Regions from separate parts of the Nonomuraea angiospora genome, predicted to be linked through region 2. Evidence: predicted binding sites of a transcription regulator. Region 2 holds the regulator's gene; each other region holds the start of a gene.
What was found. Region 2 encodes HrcA, which represses chaperone genes, less so after heat shock. Its sites were predicted from a motif close to TTGGCACTCTCNNNNNGAGAGTGCCAA; they were not measured.
Positions count from the first base shown of each region.

Region 1: groL (chaperonin GroEL) is a predicted target of HrcA. The motif match lies at 3,395-3,421, and genes of this name have one in related genera.
Region 3: groL (chaperonin GroEL) is a predicted target of HrcA. The motif match lies at 1,370-1,396, and genes of this name have one in related genera.

Region 1 is NZ_JADBEK010000001.1:6,906,117-6,913,112, reverse strand. It holds gene H4W80_RS31230 (alpha,alpha-trehalose-phosphate synthase (UDP-forming)) at 1-319, opposite strand, end outside; gene H4W80_RS31225 (RNA polymerase sigma factor) at 351-905, shown strand; SAM riboswitch class I at 985-1,126, shown strand; gene thrC (threonine synthase) at 1,140-2,372, shown strand; gene H4W80_RS31215 (MoaD/ThiS family protein) at 2,397-2,672, shown strand; gene H4W80_RS31210 (cold-shock protein) at 2,917-3,117, shown strand; gene groL (chaperonin GroEL) at 3,530-5,155, shown strand; gene H4W80_RS31200 (hypothetical protein) at 5,301-5,552, shown strand; gene H4W80_RS31195 (YbhB/YbcL family Raf kinase inhibitor-like protein) at 5,765-6,295, opposite strand; gene H4W80_RS31190 (HelD family protein) at 6,381-6,996, opposite strand, start outside.
Region 2 is NZ_JADBEK010000001.1:10,334,985-10,341,980, forward strand. It holds gene H4W80_RS47680 (DUF4870 domain-containing protein) at 1-496, opposite strand, end outside; gene H4W80_RS47685 (DUF3097 domain-containing protein) at 493-1,299, opposite strand; gene H4W80_RS61865 (hypothetical protein) at 1,317-2,147, opposite strand; gene hrcA (heat-inducible transcriptional repressor HrcA) at 2,306-3,319, shown strand; gene dnaJ (molecular chaperone DnaJ) at 3,331-4,470, shown strand; gene H4W80_RS47705 (16S rRNA (uracil(1498)-N(3))-methyltransferase) at 4,472-5,197, shown strand; gene H4W80_RS47710 (hypothetical protein) at 5,205-5,855, opposite strand; gene H4W80_RS47715 (SigE family RNA polymerase sigma factor) at 5,852-6,364, opposite strand; gene H4W80_RS47720 (histidine triad nucleotide-binding protein) at 6,645-6,989, shown strand.
Region 3 is NZ_JADBEK010000001.1:1,648,812-1,655,807, reverse strand. It holds gene H4W80_RS07540 (MFS transporter) at 1-673, shown strand, start outside; gene H4W80_RS07535 (TetR/AcrR family transcriptional regulator) at 680-1,291, opposite strand; gene groL (chaperonin GroEL) at 1,500-3,125, shown strand; gene H4W80_RS07525 (FBP domain-containing protein) at 4,066-4,572, opposite strand; gene H4W80_RS07520 (TetR/AcrR family transcriptional regulator) at 4,556-5,155, opposite strand; gene H4W80_RS07515 (putative protein N(5)-glutamine methyltransferase) at 5,424-6,257, shown strand; gene H4W80_RS07510 (esterase-like activity of phytase family protein) at 6,456-6,996, shown strand, end outside.

The DNA.
Region 1 (6,996 bases), 3.4 Mb from region 2:
GCAGGTGGTTGACGAACCACAGGGTGGAGTTGGCCACGGCGTTGTAGGCGCGGTGGAAGGTGGCGGGCGGGATGTCGAGCATGCGCATCGGGCCCGTGTCGTAGCCGGCGTGGTCGATCCGGCCGCCGGGCACCAGGCGCACGGCGCTGCGGTCGCCGTCGGACAGCGCCGCGCACACCCACAGCACGCCGTCCTTCCTGGCCACCTCGGACAGCGCCGAGACCAGGCCGCCGCCACCGCGTTTCATGGTCAGCTCACCGTCGTCCGAGACGGTAAAGGAAACGGGTCCTCTGTTGGAGGCCACCAGGACGCTGTTCATCTACGCTCCCTTCGCCCATAGGATCCCAGCTATGGCGCTAGATGAGCTAACCGAGGAACTCGCCCGCTCGGCTGCCGGAGGAGATCATCGCGCACTTGGCGAACTCCTGGCGCGGATCGAGCCCGATGTGATGCGGCACTGCGCCCGGATCCTCCCCTATCACCAGGATGCCGAGGAAGCCTCGCAGGACACGTTGCTGGCCGTGGCGCGCAACATCGGCCGGTTCGAGGGCCGGGCGCGGTTCAGCACCTGGCTGCACATCGTGACGGCCAACTGCGCGCGCACCACGTACAGGTCGCTCAAACGCCGCGCGGCCGAGCAGAGCTCGGACGAGCTGCCCACGCAGAAGCCCGACGTGGCGCGGGTGAGCGTGATCGCGGGCTCGCGGCTCGACCTGCTCGACGCGATGGAGGCGCTGGAGGCCGACAAGCCCGACCTGGCGCAGGCGCTGGTGCTGCGCGACATCGTCCAGCTCGACTACAACGAGGTGGCCGAGCAGCTCGGCATCCCCCTGGGCACCGCCAAGTCGCGCATTCACCAGGCCCGCAAATACGTGCAGGGAGTGCTGGGTGATGATTATCGCTGAGACGCCACGTCTCGCATCTTGAGACGGGTGGCCATTGCGGCCCCATGGGCGGGTAGAGTCCTTTTCAACAACTGAATATTGCTCATCCAGAGGGGTGGAGGGACCGGCCCTGCGAAGCCCCGGCAACCCTCCCGGCTTGAGGCTCGCGACCTGGCGAGGCCGACCGGGACAAGGTGCCAATTCCGGTCTGCGGTCAAGGTGGCCGCGGGCGAAGATGAGGGAAGGCCTCGCTTCATGTCGCTCGACTTTGGTCCTGCTGTCGGTCTGTCCTGCCGTGAGTGCGGCACGCGTTACCCCCTCGGTCCGAGCTTCGCGTGTCTGGAGTGTTTCGGGCCGCTCGAAGCGGCCTATTCCTTCGGTACGGTGACCCGCGCCGACATCGAGTCGGGTCCCGCCAACATCTGGCGTTACCGGTCGCTGCTCCCGGTGCCGGTTGACGTCGCCAGTAAGCCCAATATGAACCCCGGTTGGACCAAACTGGTCAAGGCCGGAAACCTCGGACGCGCACTCGGTCTCAAGAACCTGTACGTCAAGGACGACTCGGGCAACCCCACCCATTCCTTCAAGGACCGGGTCGTCGCCATCGCCGTCGAGGCGGCGCGTAACTTCGGCTTCCACACCCTTTCCTGCTCCTCCACGGGCAACCTCGCGGGCGCGGTCACCGCGGCGGCGGCGCGCGCCGGGCTCGAGGCGTGCGTGTTCATCCCGGCCAACCTCGAAGCGGCCAAGATCGCCATGGCTCGCGTGTTCGGGGGCAAGCTGATCGGGATCGACGGCACCTATGACGAGGTCAACCGGTTCTGCTCCGAGCTGATCGGCGACCCGCTGGGCGACAAGTGGGGGTTCGTCAACGTCAACCTGCGGCCCTACTACGCCGAGGGCTCCAAGACGCTCGCGTACGAGATCGCCGAGCAGCTCGGGTGGCGGTTGCCCGAGCAGATCGTCATCCCCATCGCCTCCGGCTCGCAGCTCACCAAGATCGACAAGGGCTTCCGCGAGCTGGTGCAGCTGGGGCTGGTCGAGGACACCCCGTACAAGATCTTCGGGGCGCAGGCGGCCGGGTGCTCGCCGGTCTCCACCGCGTACAAGGCGGGGCACGACGTCGTGCAGCCGGTCAAGCCCGACACCATCGCCAAGTCGCTGGCCATCGGCAACCCCGCCGACGGGCCTTACGTGCTCGACATCGCCCGGCGCACCGGCGGGGCCGTCGAGGACGTCACGGACGCCGAGATCGTGGCCGCGATCAAGCTTCTGGCCTCGACGGAGGGCGTCTTCGCCGAGACCGCGGGCGGGGTGACCGTGGGCGTGCTGAAGAAGCTCGCCGAGAGCGGGCGGCTCGACCCCGAGGCCGAGACCGTGGTCCTCAACACCGGCGACGGGCTCAAGACACTCGACGCGATCAGCGACGACGCCCAGCCCACGGCCGTGATCCGGCCCTCCCTCGACGCGTTCCGCGCGACTGTCTGACAACCAGGAAAGGCGAGTTAAACCATGAGCGTTTCGGTGCGGATTCCCACCATTCTGCGCACCTACACCGGGGGCAACGCCGAAGTCAGTGGCGAAGGCGCGACTCTTCGTGACGTCCTCGCCAAGCTTGACTCCGACTACCCGGGCATCGGCGCGAGAATTCTGGATGAATCGGGCAAGATTCGCCGTTTTGTCAACGTTTACGTTGGGGAAGAGGATGTCCGTTTCGCCGACGGGCTCGACACTCCAGCACCTGAGGGCACTCAGATCTCCATCATCCCGGCGGTCGCCGGCGGCTGAGTGCTATAGATCACACGTGTGGAAGGCGCCCCTAGTGGGCGCCTTCTCCATTTCCAGGGCAAATGAAACGTAGAAGCGCCTCGTTGTGAAGAAATGCGTTGTTTGCGGATTGACTCTGTTGCCAAACCCCGTGCCACAGGTATGGTCGAGGGCGATCGTCTGGCTGATTTTCCCTTAAGTCCGGCGATTACGGGTCTCGCGGAGGAATGGGCGAGATCTGAAAGCCCAGTAAGAGGAGTCGGAAGTGGCGCAGGGCACCGTCAAGTGGTTCAACGCGGACAAGGGCTACGGCTTCATCGCGGTAGACGGTGGTAAGGATGTATTCGTCCATTACTCAGCGATCATGATGGACGGGTACCGATCTCTCGAACAAGGTCAGCGCGTCGAGTTCGAGATCACGCAGGGCCAGAAGGGACCTCAGGCGGAAGCCGTCCGCGCCGTCTGAGATACGCCCCCTGGTACGCACCGGCGGGATCGCCCGGCAACGCAGTCCGTGCGAACCCACCACCTTTCTTTCGTCGACTCGGTCACGGCGAGCCGCGCGAGGCGGCTCGCCGTGAGTACGGATCCCGCCATCTGCGGTGGCCTGGACGCGGTTCGTCGCAGGTAGCGGGGTCCTGCAGCCGGGACGGACGGCTCCGCCGTACAGGCTGATATGGGGAGGAAAGCCCCGGTAGGAGGCTTCTCGCTTGCACTCGGCAGGGTAGAGTGCTAAACAGTCGTTGGCACTCTGTGCAGCAGAGTGCCAGCACTTGGATCGGGACGATGGGGTCTGCCGAAGGAGATGCTGACCCATGCCGTCGCGGGCGTCGGCTCGGTCCACGACAAGCCACCCTGCATCTGGGAGGTCTAGCCTTATGGCAGCCAAGATGATCGCGTTTGACGAGGACGCCCGGCGCGGTCTCGAGCGCGGTATGAACCAGCTCGCCGACGCCGTCAAGGTGACCTTGGGCCCCAAGGGCCGCAACGTCGTGCTGGAGAAGAAGTGGGGCGCTCCCACGATCACCAACGACGGTGTCTCCATCGCCAAGGAGATCGAGCTCGAGGACCCGTGGGAGAAGATCGGCGCCGAGCTGGTCAAGGAAGTCGCCAAGAAGACCGACGACGTCGCGGGTGACGGCACCACCACCGCCACCGTGCTCGCCCAGGCGCTGGTGCGCGAGGGTCTGCGCAACGTCGCCGCCGGCGCCAACCCGATGGCCCTGAAGAAGGGCATCGAGGCCGCCGTCGAGCGCGTCAGCGAGGAGCTCTCCAAGCTGGCCAAGGATGTGGAGACCAAGGAGCAGATCGCCTCCACGGCCTCCATCTCCGCCGCCGACCCCGAGATCGGCTCGCTCATCGCCGAGGCGATGGACAAGGTCGGCAAGGAAGGCGTCATCACCGTCGAGGAGAGCAACACCTTCGGCCTCGAGCTCGAGCTCACCGAGGGCATGCGCTTCGACAAGGGCATGACGTCGATGTACTTCGTCACCGACTCGGACCGCATGGAGGCCGTGCTCGAGGACCCGTACATCCTGATCGTCAACAGCAAGGTCTCCGCCAACAAGGACCTGCTGCCGCTGCTCGACAAGGTCGTCCAGTCGGGCAAGCCGCTGCTGATCATCGCCGAGGACATCGAGGGCGAGGCCCTGGCGACCCTGGTCGTCAACAAGATCCGCGGCCTGTTCCGCTCCGTGGCCGTCAAGGCCCCGGGCTTCGGCGACCGCCGCAAGGCCATGCTCAACGACATCGCCATCCTGACCGGTGGCCAGGTCATCGCCGAGGAGGTCGGTCTCAAGCTCGAGAACGCCACCCTCGACCTGCTTGGTCGCGCCCGCAAGGTCGTGGTGACCAAGGACGAGACGACGATCGTCGACGGCGCCGGTGACGCCGAGCAGATCTCCGGCCGGGTCAACGAGATCCGCGCCGAGATCGAGCGCACCGACTCCGACTACGACCGTGAGAAGCTCCAGGAGCGGCTGGCCAAGCTGGCCGGCGGCGTGGCGGTCATCAAGGCCGGCGCGGCGACCGAGGTCGAGCTGAAGGAGCGCAAGCACCGCATCGAGGACGCCGTGCGCAACGCCAAGGCGGCCGTCGAGGAGGGCATCGTGCCCGGCGGTGGCGTGGCGCTGCTGCAGGCCGGCGCCAAGGCGTTCGACAAGCTGGAGCTGTCGGGCGACGAGGCCACGGGTGCGGCGATCGTGCGCAAGGCTCTGGAGGAGCCGCTGAAGCAGATCGCGGTCAACGCCGGCCTCGAGGGCGGCGTCGTGGTGGAGCGCGTTCGCAACCTCACCCCTGGTGAGGGCCTGAACGCCGCTTCCGGCGAGTACGTCAACATGTTCGAGGCGGGCATCCTCGACCCGGCCAAGGTGACGCGCTCGGCGCTGCAGAACGCCGCCTCCATCGCGGCGCTCTTCCTGACGACCGAGGCCGTCATCGCCGAGAAGCCCGAGAAGAACGCTGCTGCTCCGGCCATGCCGGGCGGCGGCGACATGGACTTCTAGGTCCTTTCTTCGCCGTTCATAACAAGAGCGGCCCGGTTTTCCGGGCCGCTCTTGTTTTCGTTTATCAGCCATTACGTTTCACAATTGATCCGCTACTCCGAGTGAGGAAAGGTGGTGATCACACACCTCAACGAAGGAGTAGAGGATGCTTTCCCGCAGCAAGCGTATTTTCGGCATCGCCATTCTGAGCGCGGCCGCCGCGGCCGCCTTCGCCGTCCCTGCCCACGCGTCCAACGTGCCGGTCGTCGGCGGGGTGATTCCCTACCAGCTCCTGGGCGCGGTGCGGGCGCCGCTCTGCATGACCACGGGGACGCTGAGCGGCGACGCCCAGATGGGGATCCCGCTCGTCGAGGAGCTGCTGCCGACGCTCGGGGCCACCTGCGCGATGCTCAGCTGACGCCTGCCGAGCTCTCGGTCTCTCGGACGCCCTGCCCTTCGCGGCGGGGCGTCCCCCTTTTCCGGGCCGCCGCAACGGGCGGGCTTCTCCGCCTTCGGCCTGCCGCGACGGACCTGCGTCCCGCTTTCCGGGCCGCCGCAACGGGCGGGGGTGTGTCCCTTTTTCCGGCCGGCCGCACCGCCCTGCGGAGGGCGGCGCGGCCGTGGGCGCGGTCAGGTGCTGTAGGTCGGGACGATGTGGCCGCGGGCCAGGGTGTTGGCGGTGATGTTGAAGCCCACCACCGCCGGGCTGGCGTCGCTGTCCACGCCCAGCTTGTCGACCCCCAGGGCGTGCACCGTGAAGACGTAGCGGTGCGGGGCGCCGGGGGGCGGGGCCGCGCCGCCGTACTCCTTGGTGCCGTAGTCGTTGCGGGCGTGGACCGCCTGCGCGGGCAGGCCCTTGAACTCCGGGCCGGTGCCCGCGCCCGCCGGCAGCTCCGTCACCGAGGCCGGGAGGTCGAACAGCACCCAGTGCCAGAAGCCGCTGCCCGTGGGGGCGTCGGGGTCGTAGCAGGTGACGGCGTAGCTGCGGGTCTCGGCGGGCGCGCCGGACCAGCGGAGGCGAGGCGACTGGTTGCCGCCCTTCATGCCCCAGTCGTTGAAGACGTGGAGGTCGTTCAGCCGCTCGCCGTCCTGGATGTCGTCGCTCTCGACCACGAGCGCGGGAACCGACGGCAGGTGTTCATGTGGAAGCGGTGCTGGCACGGCATCCTCCTAGGTTGAGAGCTCCTTGCCCAGCCATCCTAGAAGCGGCCGTGCCCGCCGACGATCAGCCGCCGGGTCCCGCCGTTCAGGTCGTCAGCTCGGCCGGCAGCGGCTTGTCGTGCAGGACCGTCAGGGACGTCACCGCACGGGTCAGCACCACGTACAGCCTGGCCAGGCCCCTGGGTTCGGCCGCGACGATGTCCGCGGGCTCCACGACGATGACGTGGTCGTACTCCAGACCCTTGGCCAGGGTCGCGGGCACGATCAGGAGGCGGTGCTCCTCGTCCGAGTCGGGGCCGAGCACGGCGTGGGGGAGGTCGGCCAGTGCGCGGGAGACGTCGGCGACCAGGGCGTCCGGGGCGATGACGCCGATGGAGCCCTCCCTGGTGAGGACCTCCGCGGCGGCCTGCGCGATCGAGCCGCCGGGGCGTACCGCGAGCGAGCCGAGGCCGGGGCGCAGCGACCGCGGCGCGGCCAGCTCGGGGGCGATGGAGGGCAGCAGCCGGGCGGCGTAGTCGAGGACCTCCCGCGGCACGCGGAAGCCGAGCGTCAGCTCCGTCACCTCGCCTTCGCGCTGGCCCAGGTGCTGGAGCACCGACTCCCACGAGCTGGTCGACCACGGGGTGGTGCCCTGGGCCAGGTCGCCCAGGACGGTGGCCGAGCCGTTGCGGCAGCGGCGGCCGAGCGCTCTCAGCTGCATC
Region 2 (6,996 bases):
GAGAGAGCATCGCCATGGTGGTGTCGTCGGTGCCGGGGCGGGGGCCGAACCTGCCGGGGACGTACGGCTCGCCGGGCGCGCCGTACCCGTACCCGTGGCCGGGATGCTGCGGCGCGGAGCCGTAACCGGGCGGGGGAGGGCCGTAACCCTGGGACTGCGGCCCATAGCCGGGCTGGCCGTAGCCGGGCTGTCCAGAGCCTGGGTGTCCATAGCCGGGCTGGCCGTAGCCGGGTTGCCCGTACGTCGGCTGGCCGTAGCCGGGCTGGGACCCTGGCTGCTGGCCGTACCCCGGCTGGCCGTAATGGGGCTCGGAGCCGGGCTGCTGCCCGTAGACGCCGGGCTGCTGACCGTACGAGCCGGGCTGCCGGCCGTATCCCGGCTGCTGGGAGCCGGAGCCCTGGCCGGGCGGGATGCCCTGGCCGGGCGGGATGCTCGATGGGGGGACGAAGCGGGTGGCGTCGTCGTCCGGCGGCGGTTGCGGCGGGTCCTGGCTCATGATGCCTCCGTAACGAAGTCGATCAGTTCCTCGACCCGGCCGAGCAGTTCGGGCTCCAGGTCTGTGTACGTGGAGACGGCCCCGAGGATCCGCCGCCACGCCTCCGCGGGCTCCATGCGCCAGCCCAGGGCGGCGATGACCCCCTCTTTCCACGGCACCCCGCGCGGCACCGCGGGCCAGGCGGGGATGCGCAGGACGGACGGCTTGACCGCCTGCCAGATGTCGATGTACGGATGCCCCACGACGAGCACGTCCGGCGAGGTGATCTCGGCGGCGATCCTGCTCTCCTTGGAGCCGGGCACGAGGTGGTCCACCAGCACCCCCAGCCGGCGCCCCGGCTCGGGGCCGAACTCCGCCACGATGGCCGGCAGATGGTCCACGCCCTCCAGGTATTCGACCACGACCCCCTCGACCCGTAGGTCATGGCCCCAGATCTTCTCCACCAGGGCGGCGTCGTGCACGCCCTCCACGTAGATGCGACTCTCCCGGGCGACCCTCGCCCGCAGTCCCTCCACGGCGATCGAACCCGACGCGCTGCGCCTGGGCGCCGCCGGGGCCGCCGACGGGCGTACCAGCGTCACGGGCTTGCCCTCCAGCAGGAACGCGGCGGGCGCGAGCGGGAACAGCCGGCGCTTGCCGAACCGGTCTTCGAGCGTGACGGCCTCCTTGTCACAGGCCACCACCGCGCCGCAGAAGCCGCTGTCGGCGTCCTCCACGACGAGGTCCGGCTCGGCCGGCACCTTCGGGATCTTGCCCTTGCCCGGCCGCCGCCAATTCCCCGCCAGCACATCGCCCTCGTACACACGGGGACCGTAGCAAATCACCCGCCGACCGCAAGGCGCTTGCGCGCGCCGCTGCGGCGGACCAGCACGATGATGGTGCCGGCGATGGCGACCAGCAGTCCCGCCCCGGGGAGCAGGATGAGCGCCATCACCCCGCCGGCGATGCCGCCCGCGGCCGAGGTCAGCTCGCGGCCCACGCCGTAACGCACGTCGGCCTGCTCCTGGGTGGTGCAGGACAGCTGGTAGTCGCCCCTGGCGGGCGCGTTGATCACGAGGATCTGCTCCCACTTGACGGACCCGGACGTGACCGTCTGCGTGCCCGTGGTCTTGGCGAGCCTGGCCCCGTTCGTGATCTGGCACTCGTAGTGGACGGCGGTGTCGCTGGAGAGGTAGACGGCGGGTTTGTTCGCCGGGTCGATGGGCACCGTCACGGTTTCGCCGGACGCGAACGTCTTGGCGGGCGCTATGTCGCTGACGCTGCTGACGATGCCGCCGGTGAACAGCGCGACGCCCGCGATGGTGCAGACCACGGCGATGCCCCAGACGAGCGCGATCCACCAAAGTCGCGGTTTGATGGCTTTCGAGTCGATTCGCTCGGGGAATTGGGGTTGTTGGCCGTACTGTCCGTACTGAGGAGGTGGGCCGTATGCGGGCGGCGGGCCGTACTGAGGCGGAGGCCCGTACTGCGGCGGCGGCCCGTACTGGGGCGGCGGCTGGCCGTAACCGGGTTGAGAACCAGGCTGTGGGCCGTAGCCGGGCTGGGCCCCGGGCTGAGGGCCGTACCCGGGCTGGGCCCCGGGCTGAGGGCCGTACCCAGGCTGGGAGCCCGGCTGGGGCCCGTACGGCGGACGCGGGGAGTTGTCGCTCATGTCGGCAAGTGTGGTACTTGCCCCTTGTAAGAAGCTAGGAGCCGGGTTGCGACCTTGTGTTATCGCACCTTGCGGATGAGAGCCGTACACTTGGCACTCAGGAACACAGAGTGCTAGATGGTTGCGTTCCTCGGATGTCAGAGGCAGGAGGTGAGCACGTGCTCGACGATCGGAAGCTGGCGGTGCTCCGCGCCATTGTCGAAGACTACGTGTCCACCAACGAACCGGTGGGCTCCAAGGCGCTCGCTGAGCGCCACAACCTGAAAGTCTCCCCGGCGACGGTCCGGAACGACATGGCCGCGCTGGAGGAGGAGGGCTACATCACCCAACCCCACACCAGCGCGGGCCGCGTGCCGACCGACAAGGGCTATCGGCTGTTCGTCGATCGGCTCTCGCAGGTCAAGCCCCTGTCCGGGGCCGAGCGCCGGGCCATCGAGACGTTCCTGGCCGGCGCGGTCGACCTCGACGACGTGGTCACCCGCACGGTCCGGCTGCTCGCGCAGCTGACCAGGCAGGTGGCGGTGGTGCAATACCCGACGCTGACGCGCTCGACGGTCAGGCACGTCGAGCTGGTCCCGCTGAACGACCGGCGGGTCATGCTCGTGCTGATCACCAACACCGGCCGCGTCGAGCAGCGCGTCATCGAGCTGCCCGAGGTGATCGAGGACACTCGCATCGCCCACCTGCGCGCGGTGCTCAACGCCTGCCTCGACGGCTGCGGCCTGAGCAACGTGCCCGAGCAGGTCGCCGACCTGCCCGAGCGGCTCCCTCTCGAAGACCGCCCGGTGGTGGCCACGATCCTGTCGGTGCTGCTGGAGACGCTGGTCGAGCGGCACGACGAGAAGATCGTGTTCGCCGGCGCGGCCAACCTCGCGGGCGCCGACTTCTCGGTCGGCCTGCGCGACGTGCTCGAGGCGCTGGAGGAGCAGGTCGTGCTCATGAGGCTGCTCGGTGAGACATCCGCAGACACACCGTCCGCGCTCACCGTGCGCATCGGCTCCGAAAACCCCTATCTGCGGGGGACATCCATAGTCGCGACCGGATACGGTTCAGGCGACAACCAACTGGCCCGGCTCGGGGTGTTGGGGCCCACGAGGATGGACTACCCAGTGACGATGGGCGCCGTGCGCGCGGTGGCACGCTACGTCAGCCAGATCCTGGCTGCATCATAAGAGGTCGATAAGTGGCAAACAGCGACTATTACGCCACCCTCGGGGTGCGCCGTGACGCCAGTCAGGACGAGATCAAGAAGGCCTACCGCCGACTTGCCCGCGAGCTGCATCCCGACGTGAACCCCGATCCTGAGACCCAGGAGCGGTTCAAGGAGATCACGCAGGCCTACGAGGTGCTGTCCGACCCGAACAAGCGCCAGATGTACGACCTGGGTGGCGACCCCTTCGGCGGCGCCGGAGCGGGCGCGGGCGCCGGCGGCTTCGGAGCGGGCTTCCCCTTCAGCGACATCATGGACGCCTTCTTCGGCACCGCGACCGGCGCCAGGGGGCCGCGCTCGCGTGCCCGCAGGGGACGCAACGCCACCATCCGGGTCGAGCTCGACCTGCGCGAGACGGCGTTCGGCACCACTCGTGAGCTGGTCGTCGACACGGCCGTGCTCTGCGAGGTCTGCCACGGGGCCGGCACGGCGCCCGGCACCCACCCCGACACCTGCGACATGTGCAACGGGCGCGGCGAGATCTCCCAGGTCACCCGCTCGTTCCTGGGCCAGGTCATGACCTCGCGGCCGTGCCCGCAGTGCGGTGGTTTCGGCACCATCATCCGCCACCCCTGCCAGGAGTGCTCCGGCGACGGCCGGGTGCGCACCCGCCGTACGATCAAGGTCCGCATCCCCGCGGGCGTCGAGGACGGCACCCACATCCAGCTCGCCGGCGAGGGCGAGATCGGCCCCGGCGGCGGCGCGCCCGGAGATCTGTTCCTGGAGATCGTCGAGCGCGCCCACGAGATCTTCGAACGCCGCGGCGACGACCTCCACTGCACCGTGCAGATCCCGATGACGGCCGCCGCGCTCGGCACCATCCTGGCGGTCGAGACGCTCGACGGCCCGGAGGAGGTCGACGTCCGCCCCGGCACGCAGTCGGGCCAGGTCATCACCATGTTCGGGCGGGGCGTGCAGCGGCTCAACGAGTCGGGCCGCGGCGACCTGCTGATCCACGTCAACGTCGAGACCCCGACCCGCCTCGACCCCGCGCAGGAGGAGCTGCTGCGCGAGCTGGCCAAGCAGCGGGGCGAGGAGCGGCCGCCGGGCAAGTTCGCCCCCGGCCAGCAGGGCTTCTTCTCGCGGCTGCGCGACGCCTTCAACGGCAGGTGACGTGACCGTCCCGGTGTTCCTGTCGCAGGAGCTGGACGGGCCCGAGCTGGCGCTCGGCGGCCCTGAGGGGCGCCACGCGGCCTCCGTGCGGCGCCTGCGGGCCGGCGAGCGGATCGATCTGACCGACGGCGCCGGCGCGGTCGCCGAGTGCGTCGTACGCGAGGTCCTCAAGGACGCGCTGAGGCTCGACGTGCTGCGCCGCTACGAGGTCGAGCCGCCCCGGCCGCGGCTGGTCGTCGTTCAGGGGCTGCCCAAGGGCGACCGGGGCGAGCTGGCCGTCGAGATGATGACCGAGGCCGGCGTGGACGTCATCGTGCCCTGGTCGGCCGCGCGCAGCATCACCCAGTGGAAGGGCGACAAGGTCGCCAAGGGGCTGCACAAGTGGCGCTCGACGGCTCGCGAGGCGGGCAAGCAGGCCCGCAGGTTCCACCTTCCCGAGGTGACGGAGCCCGCCACCACCGCGCAGGTCGGCAAGCTGCTGGCGGGCGCGGCGCTGGGGCTGGTGCTGCACGAGGAGTCGGCCGAGCCGCTGTCCGGCGTGGCGCTGCCGGCGTCGGGCGACATCGTGGTGGTCGTGGGGCCCGAGGGGGGCGTCTCGGACGACGAGCTCGCCGGGTTCCGCGCGGCGGGGGCGGTGCCCGTGCTGCTGGGGCCCACGGTGCTGCGTACGTCCACGGCAGGGGTGGCGGCGGCCTCCGTGCTGCTCACGCGTACCGGACGCTGGTAGGAGCCTTTCAGGGCGTCGTGTGAGAGGCGTCCACCAACGGGCTGGCCGCGCCGGTCGGATCGTCGGTGATGTCGTCGGGCGGGCACTCGTCGACCGGGCACGTCGTGGGCTGCAGGGTCTCCGCCACCGATGCCGACGGCGACGGGGTCGGCGAGACCGTGGGGCAGTCGGACGGCGGCTCGGCCTGCTCGGCCAGGGGTGACGGGCACTCGGTCGCCGTGGAAGTGGGCGTCGGCGAGGGCCTGCTGGTCGATTCGGCCCGCTTCGTGGGCCGGGGCGTCGGGCTCTTGGAGGGGATCTCCGGGATCCCGACCGGGTGCTCCTCGTGGCTGGTCGGCTGCCTGGGCGGCGGCTCCTGGGAGCGGGTGGTGGAGGAGTTGGAGGGGACCTTGGAGGTCGACTCGCTGTCCACCCCTATGACGGGCTGGTTGATGATCTGCTGGCGCAGGCTGGGGACGGCCATCACGATCGTTCCCGCCACCAGGAGGGCGCTGGCGGCGGCCGCGCCCGCTCGCCACCAGAACAGATTGCGGACGCCGCGCCGCTCGATGCGGGCGCGGATGATCTCCAGTCCGTCCGGCGAGGGCACGACCGCGTCCGCCTCCGCGCGGAGCGCACGGCGCAGGAGATCTCCGTGCTCGTCGGGGGGCTGGGTCATGACATTTTCTCCAGAACGGATCGCAAGGCGGCCATGCCACGTGCGGTGTGGCTCTTGACCGCGCCCTTGCTGATGCCCATCGCGTGGGCTATCTCAGCTTCGGACAGATCACCGTAGTACCGCAGAACCAGTGCTTCTCTCTGTCGGGTCGGCAGGGCCCGTAACGCCTCGATGACAGCGGAGCGTTCCAGTTCGCCGATCGCGCCGTTCTCGGCGCTCGGAGCGTCCGGCAGACCCTTGGGAGCGTACTTCTCGACGACCGCGCGGTGACGCAGCACGGAACGGGACCGGTTGACGACGGATTGACGGAGGTAGGCGAGTGCTTTGTCGGGGTCGCGCAGCCTGCGCCAGGCGCCGTGAATGGCGACGAACGCATCCTGCACGACTTCCTCAGCTGTTGCTGTGTCCCGCACCAGCAACACGGCAAGACGCACCAACGACCGAAAATGTGCGCTGTAGAGCGCGGTCACGGCCATGTCGGCATCCCACCCGACCGGCACCGCCCCCATCGACCTGTCGGCCAGAAGGGTTTCGGTGGTCACATCAGTGGGACGCGCGGCCTTCCCAGAGGGTTTACGCTCTTCCGGTTCTTGAGGTTTCCCCGGTTCCTTAGGGTGCATTACCCAGTCGTGTCCTCGCCAGGTGGCGCTCGCCCGACCCTGAATCGTCTCTTTTTTTGCTGAAGTGTCGCACACTTACCCTAACCGTGTGGATCTTCCTGCGCACGACACAGCTGATTACCGATTCGCAACGGGTTCCGTACGTCGGGGGTCTCGATAGGGTGGCCGGGTGAGCGATTGCCTCTTCTGTCAAATCGTCGCCAAGGAGATTCCCGCCGAGATCGTTTACGAAACCGGCAGGACGCTGGCGTTCCGCGACCGCAACCCGCAGGCCCCGACCCACGTGCTGGTCATTCCGAAGCAGCACCACCGCGACGCCGCCGAGCTCGCCGGGGCCGACGACGGGCTGGCCGACGACGTGCTCAAGACCGCCCACGCCGTGGCCGTGCAGGAGGGCGTGGCCGAGGACGGCTACCGCGTGGTGTTCAACACCGGGCCCGGCGCCGGTCAGACGGTCTTCCACGTGCACGCCCACGTCCTGGGCGGGCGCGGCCTCACCTGGCCTCCCGGATGACATCGGC
Region 3 (6,996 bases), 8.7 Mb from region 2:
CCTGGCCGCCTTCACCACCTCGATCGCCATGGCGGGCATGATGCTGCTCATGGTCCAGTGGGCGCAGCTGGTCCAGGGCTACTCGCCGCTGCAGACGGGCCTGGCCATGCTGCCCATGGCGGTCGGCTCCGCGGTCCTCTCGCCGCTGGCGCCGGCCCTGGCCACCCGGATCGGCGCGCGTACGGTGCTGGCCGGCGGGCTGGTGATCGGCGCGCTCGGCTTCGCGGTGCTCTGGGTCTCCCCGACGACCTACCTCTGGGTGGCCGTGTCGCTCCTGCTGATCGGGGCGGGCATGGGCTCGCTGGCCATCGCCTCCGCCGTGATCATGGCGGGCGCCCCGGCGGAGAAGGCGGGCAGCGCGGCCGCCATCGAGGAGACCTCGTACGAGATCGGCGGCACCTTCGGCGTCGCGGTGCTGGGCAGCCTGGCCGCCGCCCTCTACCGGGCCGAACTGCCCGAGGGCGCCACCGACGCGGTCCGCGAGTCGCTCGGCGGCGCGCTGGCGGCCGCCCGCGCGCTCGGCTCCTCCGATCTGGCCGCCCAGGCCATGCTCTCCTTCACCGAATCGCTGCGGACGACCAGCCTGTACGGCGCCGTCCTGATGCTGCTGGCGGCCGTGGCCGTCTGGTGGCGCACCCCCGCCCGGCTGGACCTGGCCTCGGCGCAGCACTGAGCGCCCCTACCCACGGGATCCTCCGGGCGGCGCGGCTGGCAGGACGACGGACAGGGCGCTGCGCAGGATCGCCGCGAACGAGTCGGTGTTGCCGGGCTCCAGCCAGCGCCGCCCCGCCACCCGGATGGCGCCGGCCACCGCCGCGGCCATGACGGCGGGGAAGAGGTCGTGCCCGGGATCGGCGCCGGTGCGCGCCGCGATCGCCTCGGCGAGCGGCCCCTCTGCCATGGTGAACGTCTTCAGCGCCTCTCCCTCCAGCGCCGGCGTCGACATGATCATGCGCAGCCCGGCCCGGTCGGGCTCGGGGTCGGTGTAGAGCTCGACCACGGCCGCGATGACGGCCTCGTCCAGCGGCTCGCCGGCGGGCCGGGCCCGCAGCGCCTGCCCCGCGCGCCTGGCCTGGTCGGCGTGGAAGGCGCAGATCGCCTCCTCCCTGCTGGAGAAGTAGTTGTTGTACGTGCGCGGTGAGACGCCCGCGGCCGTGGCGATGTCATGGACGCGGACGAGGGCCAGCCCGTGGGGCCCCTGTTCGATGGCCAGGCGCAGGGCGGCATGGCTGATCGCCTCCCTGGTGGCCTGCTTGTTGCGGGCCCGGAGGTCAACGGTGTCGTCGTTCATGGGATGACTTTATCCGAGATTGCGTCCCGCGCACTATGTGCGTGGCACGCAAGTTGTGGGTAAAGTGCGGGAGGACGGCTGGCACTCGCCCCTGGAGAGTGCCAGCCGCCGGGACGGCGAGGTCCCGCGCGCAGGTCATGCCGCCTGCCCGCGGGCCGTCCGTCGCGGGCGCCGTCCCGGCGAACCCCCATCGTGAGCAGGAGAGAACATGGCATCGAAGATGATTTCGTTCGACGAGGACGCCCGGCGCGGTCTCGAGCGCGGTATGAACCAGCTCGCCGACGCCGTCAAGGTGACCTTGGGCCCCAAGGGCCGCAACGTCGTGCTGGAGAAGAAGTGGGGCGCTCCCACGATCACCAACGACGGTGTCTCCATCGCCAAGGAGATCGAGCTCGAGGACCCGTGGGAGAAGATCGGCGCCGAGCTGGTCAAGGAAGTCGCCAAGAAGACCGACGACGTCGCGGGTGACGGCACCACCACCGCCACCGTGCTCGCCCAGGCGCTGGTGCGCGAGGGTCTGCGCAACGTCGCCGCCGGGGCCAACCCGATGGCCCTGAAGAAGGGCATCGAGGCCGCCGTCGAGCGCGTCAGCGAGGAGCTCTCCAAGCTGGCCAAGAATGTCGAGACCAAGGAGCAGATCGCCTCCACGGCCTCCATCTCCGCCGCCGACCCCGAGATCGGCTCGCTCATCGCCGAGGCGATGGACAAGGTCGGCAAGGAAGGCGTCATCACCGTCGAGGAGAGCAACACCTTCGGCCTCGAGCTCGAGCTCACCGAGGGCATGCGCTTCGACAAGGGGTTCATCGCCCCGCTCTTCATCACCGACTCCGACCGGCTCGAAGCCGTCCTCGACGAGCCCTACGTCGCGGTCGTCAACGGCAAGGTCTCCGCCAACAGGGACGCGCTGCCGCTGTTCGACAAGGTCGTGCAGTCGGGCAGGCCGCTGCTGCTCATCGCCGAGGACGTCGAGGGCGAGGCCCTGGCCACCCTGATCGTCAACAAGATGAAGGGCGTCTTCCGGTCGGTCGCGGTCAAGGCCCCGGGCTTCGGCGACCGCCGCAAGGCGATGCTGCAGGACATCGCCATCCTGACCGGTGGCCAGGTCATCGCCGAGGAGGTCGGTCTCAAGCTCGAGAACGCCACCCTCGACCTGCTCGGTCGCGCCCGCAAGGTCGTGGTGACCAAGGACGAGACGACGATCGTCGACGGCGCCGGTGACGCCGAGCAGATCTCCGGCCGGGTCAACGAGATCCGCGCCGAGATCGAGCGCACCGACTCCGACTACGACCGTGAGAAGCTCCAGGAGCGGCTGGCCAAGCTGGCCGGCGGCGTGGCGGTCATCAAGGCCGGCGCGGCGACCGAGGTCGAGCTGAAGGAGCGCAAGCACCGCATCGAGGACGCCGTGCGCAACGCCAAGGCGGCCGTCGAGGAGGGCATCGTGCCCGGCGGTGGCGTGGCGCTGCTGCAGGCCGGCGCCAAGGCGTTCGACAAGCTGGAGCTGTCGGGCGACGAGGCCACGGGTGCGGCGATCGTGCGCAAGGCTCTGGAGGAGCCGCTGAAGCAGATCGCGGTCAACGCCGGCCTCGAGGGCGGCGTCGTGGTGGAGCGCGTTCGCAACCTCACCCCTGGTGAGGGCCTGAACGCCGCTTCCGGCGAGTACGTCAACATGTTCGAGGCGGGCATCCTCGACCCGGCCAAGGTGACGCGCTCGGCGCTGCAGAACGCCGCCTCCATCGCGGCGCTCTTCCTGACGACCGAGGCCGTCATCGCCGAGAAGCCCGAGAAGAACGCTGCTGCTCCGGGCATGCCGGGCGGCGGCGACATGGACTTCTAGCCCGCTTCTAGCCCGGGCCCTCCCTCCGGGGGTGACATTCCGCTGCCGCGGGCGCACGTTGAGCAGGCCGTACTCATGCGCCGCGCCCGGCCGGCCCTGACGCTGGTCAGCGAGAGGTCTTCGCACGAGGGAGTGGTGTTCGACGCTGATAGTCACCTTCGCCGGCCGGGCCGCGATCCCCGGGCCCACCACCGGCACCGGATACAGCATCTGGTCCTACCGGGTCGACACGAACAACCCGGGGCCGGGCGGGCAGGGCGGCCAGGCGGTCCTCTGGCCCAAGGCGGGCTCCGCCTACTTCGCCGCCCCGCCCAACCCCGCCAACCCGTGGGCCGAGTACGTCTTCGCCGACGCCAAGCCCTGGACGGCCGCCAAGTTCCCGGGCGGTCAGCTGAGCGGCTGGTGGCACCAGTTCGCGGTCTTCGCGGGCGAGGAGATCCACGGCGATCCCCGGGACCCCGCCTCGGTCAGCTTCATGGAGGCCACGATGACACCTTGACCGCTCGAGGAGGTGAGGGGCCCGTGCCGGGGTCCAGGCCGAGCCGGCGGGCCTCCCCGGTTCTGGGCGGTCAGGCTTGGCGCCGCTCTGCCGGGCGGACCCGCGGCGGCGCGAAGGCCCCCGTCGAGACGCTCAGGGCTCACCGCCTGAGCTGCCTGGATGACGCGGGTGCGGGTTCGCCGGCGTTTCGATGGAACCGCCGGGCGGGCAATCGCTGTCCAAGCCATGGGCGACGCCCGCACCGGCGCCTCACAGAGCGCCCGGACGGCGCCGCGGACGGCCCTTCCCGCCCGCGGACGCGCGCTGGACGTCGCCCCCGCCAAGCCGCGTCACTTCAGGCCGCCGTCGCCGAGCCGCGTCACCGCAGATCGCGGTCGCCGAGCCGCGTCACCTCAGGCCCCCGCCCAAGCCGCGTCCCCTCAAACCCCCGCCCGAGCCGCGTCACCTCAGGTCGCCGTCGAGTACCCGTTCCAGGAACCCGTCCAGGTTGGCGGCGGCCCGCACGATCCGCTCCGCCACCGTGAGCGACTCGAAACGGGTGCCCAGCTCCGTCCGCTTCTTGTCGCGGACGTAGAGGGAGCAGGCCAGGTCCGCGCACATGTAGGCGCCGACCGTGTTGCCCTGGCGGCCCGCCGCCCCGATCCTGGCCGCGGTGAACAGCGCCACCCCGGTGCCCGAGTGCGGCGTCACGCAGACCGAGCAGAGCGTGGACTTCGTGAAGCTCCTGCGCGCCTCCTGCGCCAGGCGCAGCGCCACGCCGACCGCCCGGCCGTCCCGCTCGGCCACCAGGTATGCCCGCTCGGGCGCCCCCGGGTCACGCCAGCCCAGGAAGTCGAGGTCGGTCCAGGGGGACTGGGACAGGCCGCGCGGGAGGCCGAGCCGGCGGGCCTCGCCCTTGGAGCAGTTGACGAAGGACGCGCGGATGTCGTTCTCAGTGAGGGGATTCATGATCGTTTCCTTGGGGGTTGCTCGGCCAGTGCCTCAGCGCGACGTCGAGCACGTCGAGGATCTTCGTCCAGGTGTCCTGGAGGTCGCGCGGGTGATTGAACCCGGCGCCCGCCTCCAGGCTGAAGAATCCCTGGTACGTGCTGCGCAGCAGGCGGATGGCGTCGGTCAGGTCCGGCTCGGCCAGCCCGTACGCGCTCAGGTGCGCGTACGTGATGGACATGATCCGCAGATGCCCCGCGGACCCGGCCACCACGGCCGCGTCCAGGGGCAGCTGGGTGGCCTGGTAGCGGCCGGGCCGGGTCCGCGCGAACTCGCGCCACGCGCTGGCGAACCCGGCCAGCGATTCCTTGCCCGCCCGCCCCGCCGTCGCGTCGGCGAGCCGGTCGGCCAGGTCGCGGGCGGCCAGGATCGCCACCCGGACCCGCAGGTCCTTGAGGTTCTTGACGTGCGAGTACAGACTCGCGTCCTTGACCCCGAACCGGCGGGCCAGCGCGGACACGGTGATGTTGTCGAACCCGACCTCGTCGGCCAGCTCCGCGGCCGCCTCGGTCACCCGGTCCGCCGTCAGCCCGGCACGAGCCATGGCCACCTCCTGAACCTAAGCCTTCTAGTTGTCTTCCTAGATAGCCAAGGTTAGCACTGTCGCAAGGACCGGCCGTCCCCGCCGTCCACAGCGCCACTCAGACCCTGCCCGGGACCCCTCCGGCCCGCGAGAAAAGCTCTGGTACGCTCACGGGGAGATCGTCCCTAGGAGGTGAGACCCATCAACGCTGTGGCAGGCCGGGTGCTCCCTCCCCACGATCAGGATTAGGTGACCGCGGGAGCGCCCATCGGCATCCCGAAAGGCTCTCATGTCGGTTTTTTCGTCATCTGTCCCCTCAGCTCTCTCCCTCCCCGCCGTCGTCGCCAGGCTGCGCGCCGCCGGCTGCGTGTTCGCCGAGGACGAGGCCGAGCTGCTCGTCTCCACCGCCCGCACCCCCGCGGAGCTCGCCGCGATGGTCGAGCGCCGCGTCGCCGGCGAACCCCTCCAGCACGTCCTCGGCTGGGCGGAGTTCTGCGGCCTGCGGATGGTCGTGGAGCCGGGGGTGTTCGTGCCCAGGCCGCGCACCGAGTTCCTCATCGGCCGGGCCGCCGCGCTGGCCCGCCATGTCGCGGGGCCGCCGGTCCTCCTCGACCTGTGCTGCGGCAGCGGCGCGGCGGGGGCCGCGCTGGCCGCGGGGCTGGGGGAGGCCGAGCTGCACGCCGTGGACCTCGACCCCGCCGCCGTGCGGTGCGCCCGCCGCAACCTCGCCGCCGTGCCCCTCCCGTCCGGCGGCACGCTCGCGGGCCGGGTCTACCAGGGCGACCTGTACGAGCCGCTGCCCGCCTCGCTGCTGGGCCGGGTGGACCTCGTGATCGCCAGCCCCCCGTACGTCCCCTCGTCCTCCATCGACCTGCTGCCCCCCGAGGCCCGGCTGCACGAGCCGCTCATGGCGCTCGACGGCGGCGGCGACGGCCTCGACGTCGTGCGGCGGGTGATCGCGGGCGCGCCCCGCTGGCTCGCGCCCGGCGGCCACCTCCTGGTCGAGACCAGCGAGCGGCAGGCCGCCGCCACCGCCGAGGCCGTCGCCCGGGCGGGGCTGGCCGCCCGGGTGGCGAGCTCGGACGAGCTGGACGCCACCGCCGTGATCGGGACGCGCGCTTGACGCCGTACCGCTGCCGGCGTACGCGGCCGAGCAGCGTGGACGACGCTTTGCGGGAGCACTTTCTTGGAGTGAATCGCCCCTTTTGATGGGCGGCGTGCTGTTATTTATCCGTGGACTTCGCCTCTGATCCGCGCTTTTATTTTCTCCGTCGGTTCGGCATCGAATTACGGGGGTCAGATGGCTCGTTCGCGGCGAATCATGCACATCGCCGTCGCTTTCACGGTGGCGGCGAGCGCCGCCCCTCCGGCCTCGGCGGCGCAGCGCGATCCCGTGCGGATCACGCGTTTCCTCGGGGAGCAGCGGCTGGCGCACCTGCTGAAGTTCGAGGACACCACGGTGGGCGGGCTGTCGGGGATCGACCGCGATCCCGGCACCGGCACCTGGTACTTCGTCTCCGACGACCGCTGGCGCTACAACCCCGCCCGCTTCTACACCGGGCGGCTGGACTTCGACCGGGACACCGGGGAGTTCGTCGGCGTGCGGGTGACCGGGGTCAGGACGCTGACCAGGGCCGACGGCACGCCGTACGCGGCGTACGGCCAGCCGGGCTCGGCCGACCCCGAGTCGATCAGGTACGACCGGTGGAGCGGGCGGCTGATATGGGGAGACGAGGGCGACCGGCCGGACAGCGCCAATCGGGCCATTCCGATTTCCGCCTCCGCGGTGCACACGACCGACCTTCAGGGGCGTAATGCCGGAGAATTGCGGGTGCCGCCGAATTTGCGGCTGACCGACACCG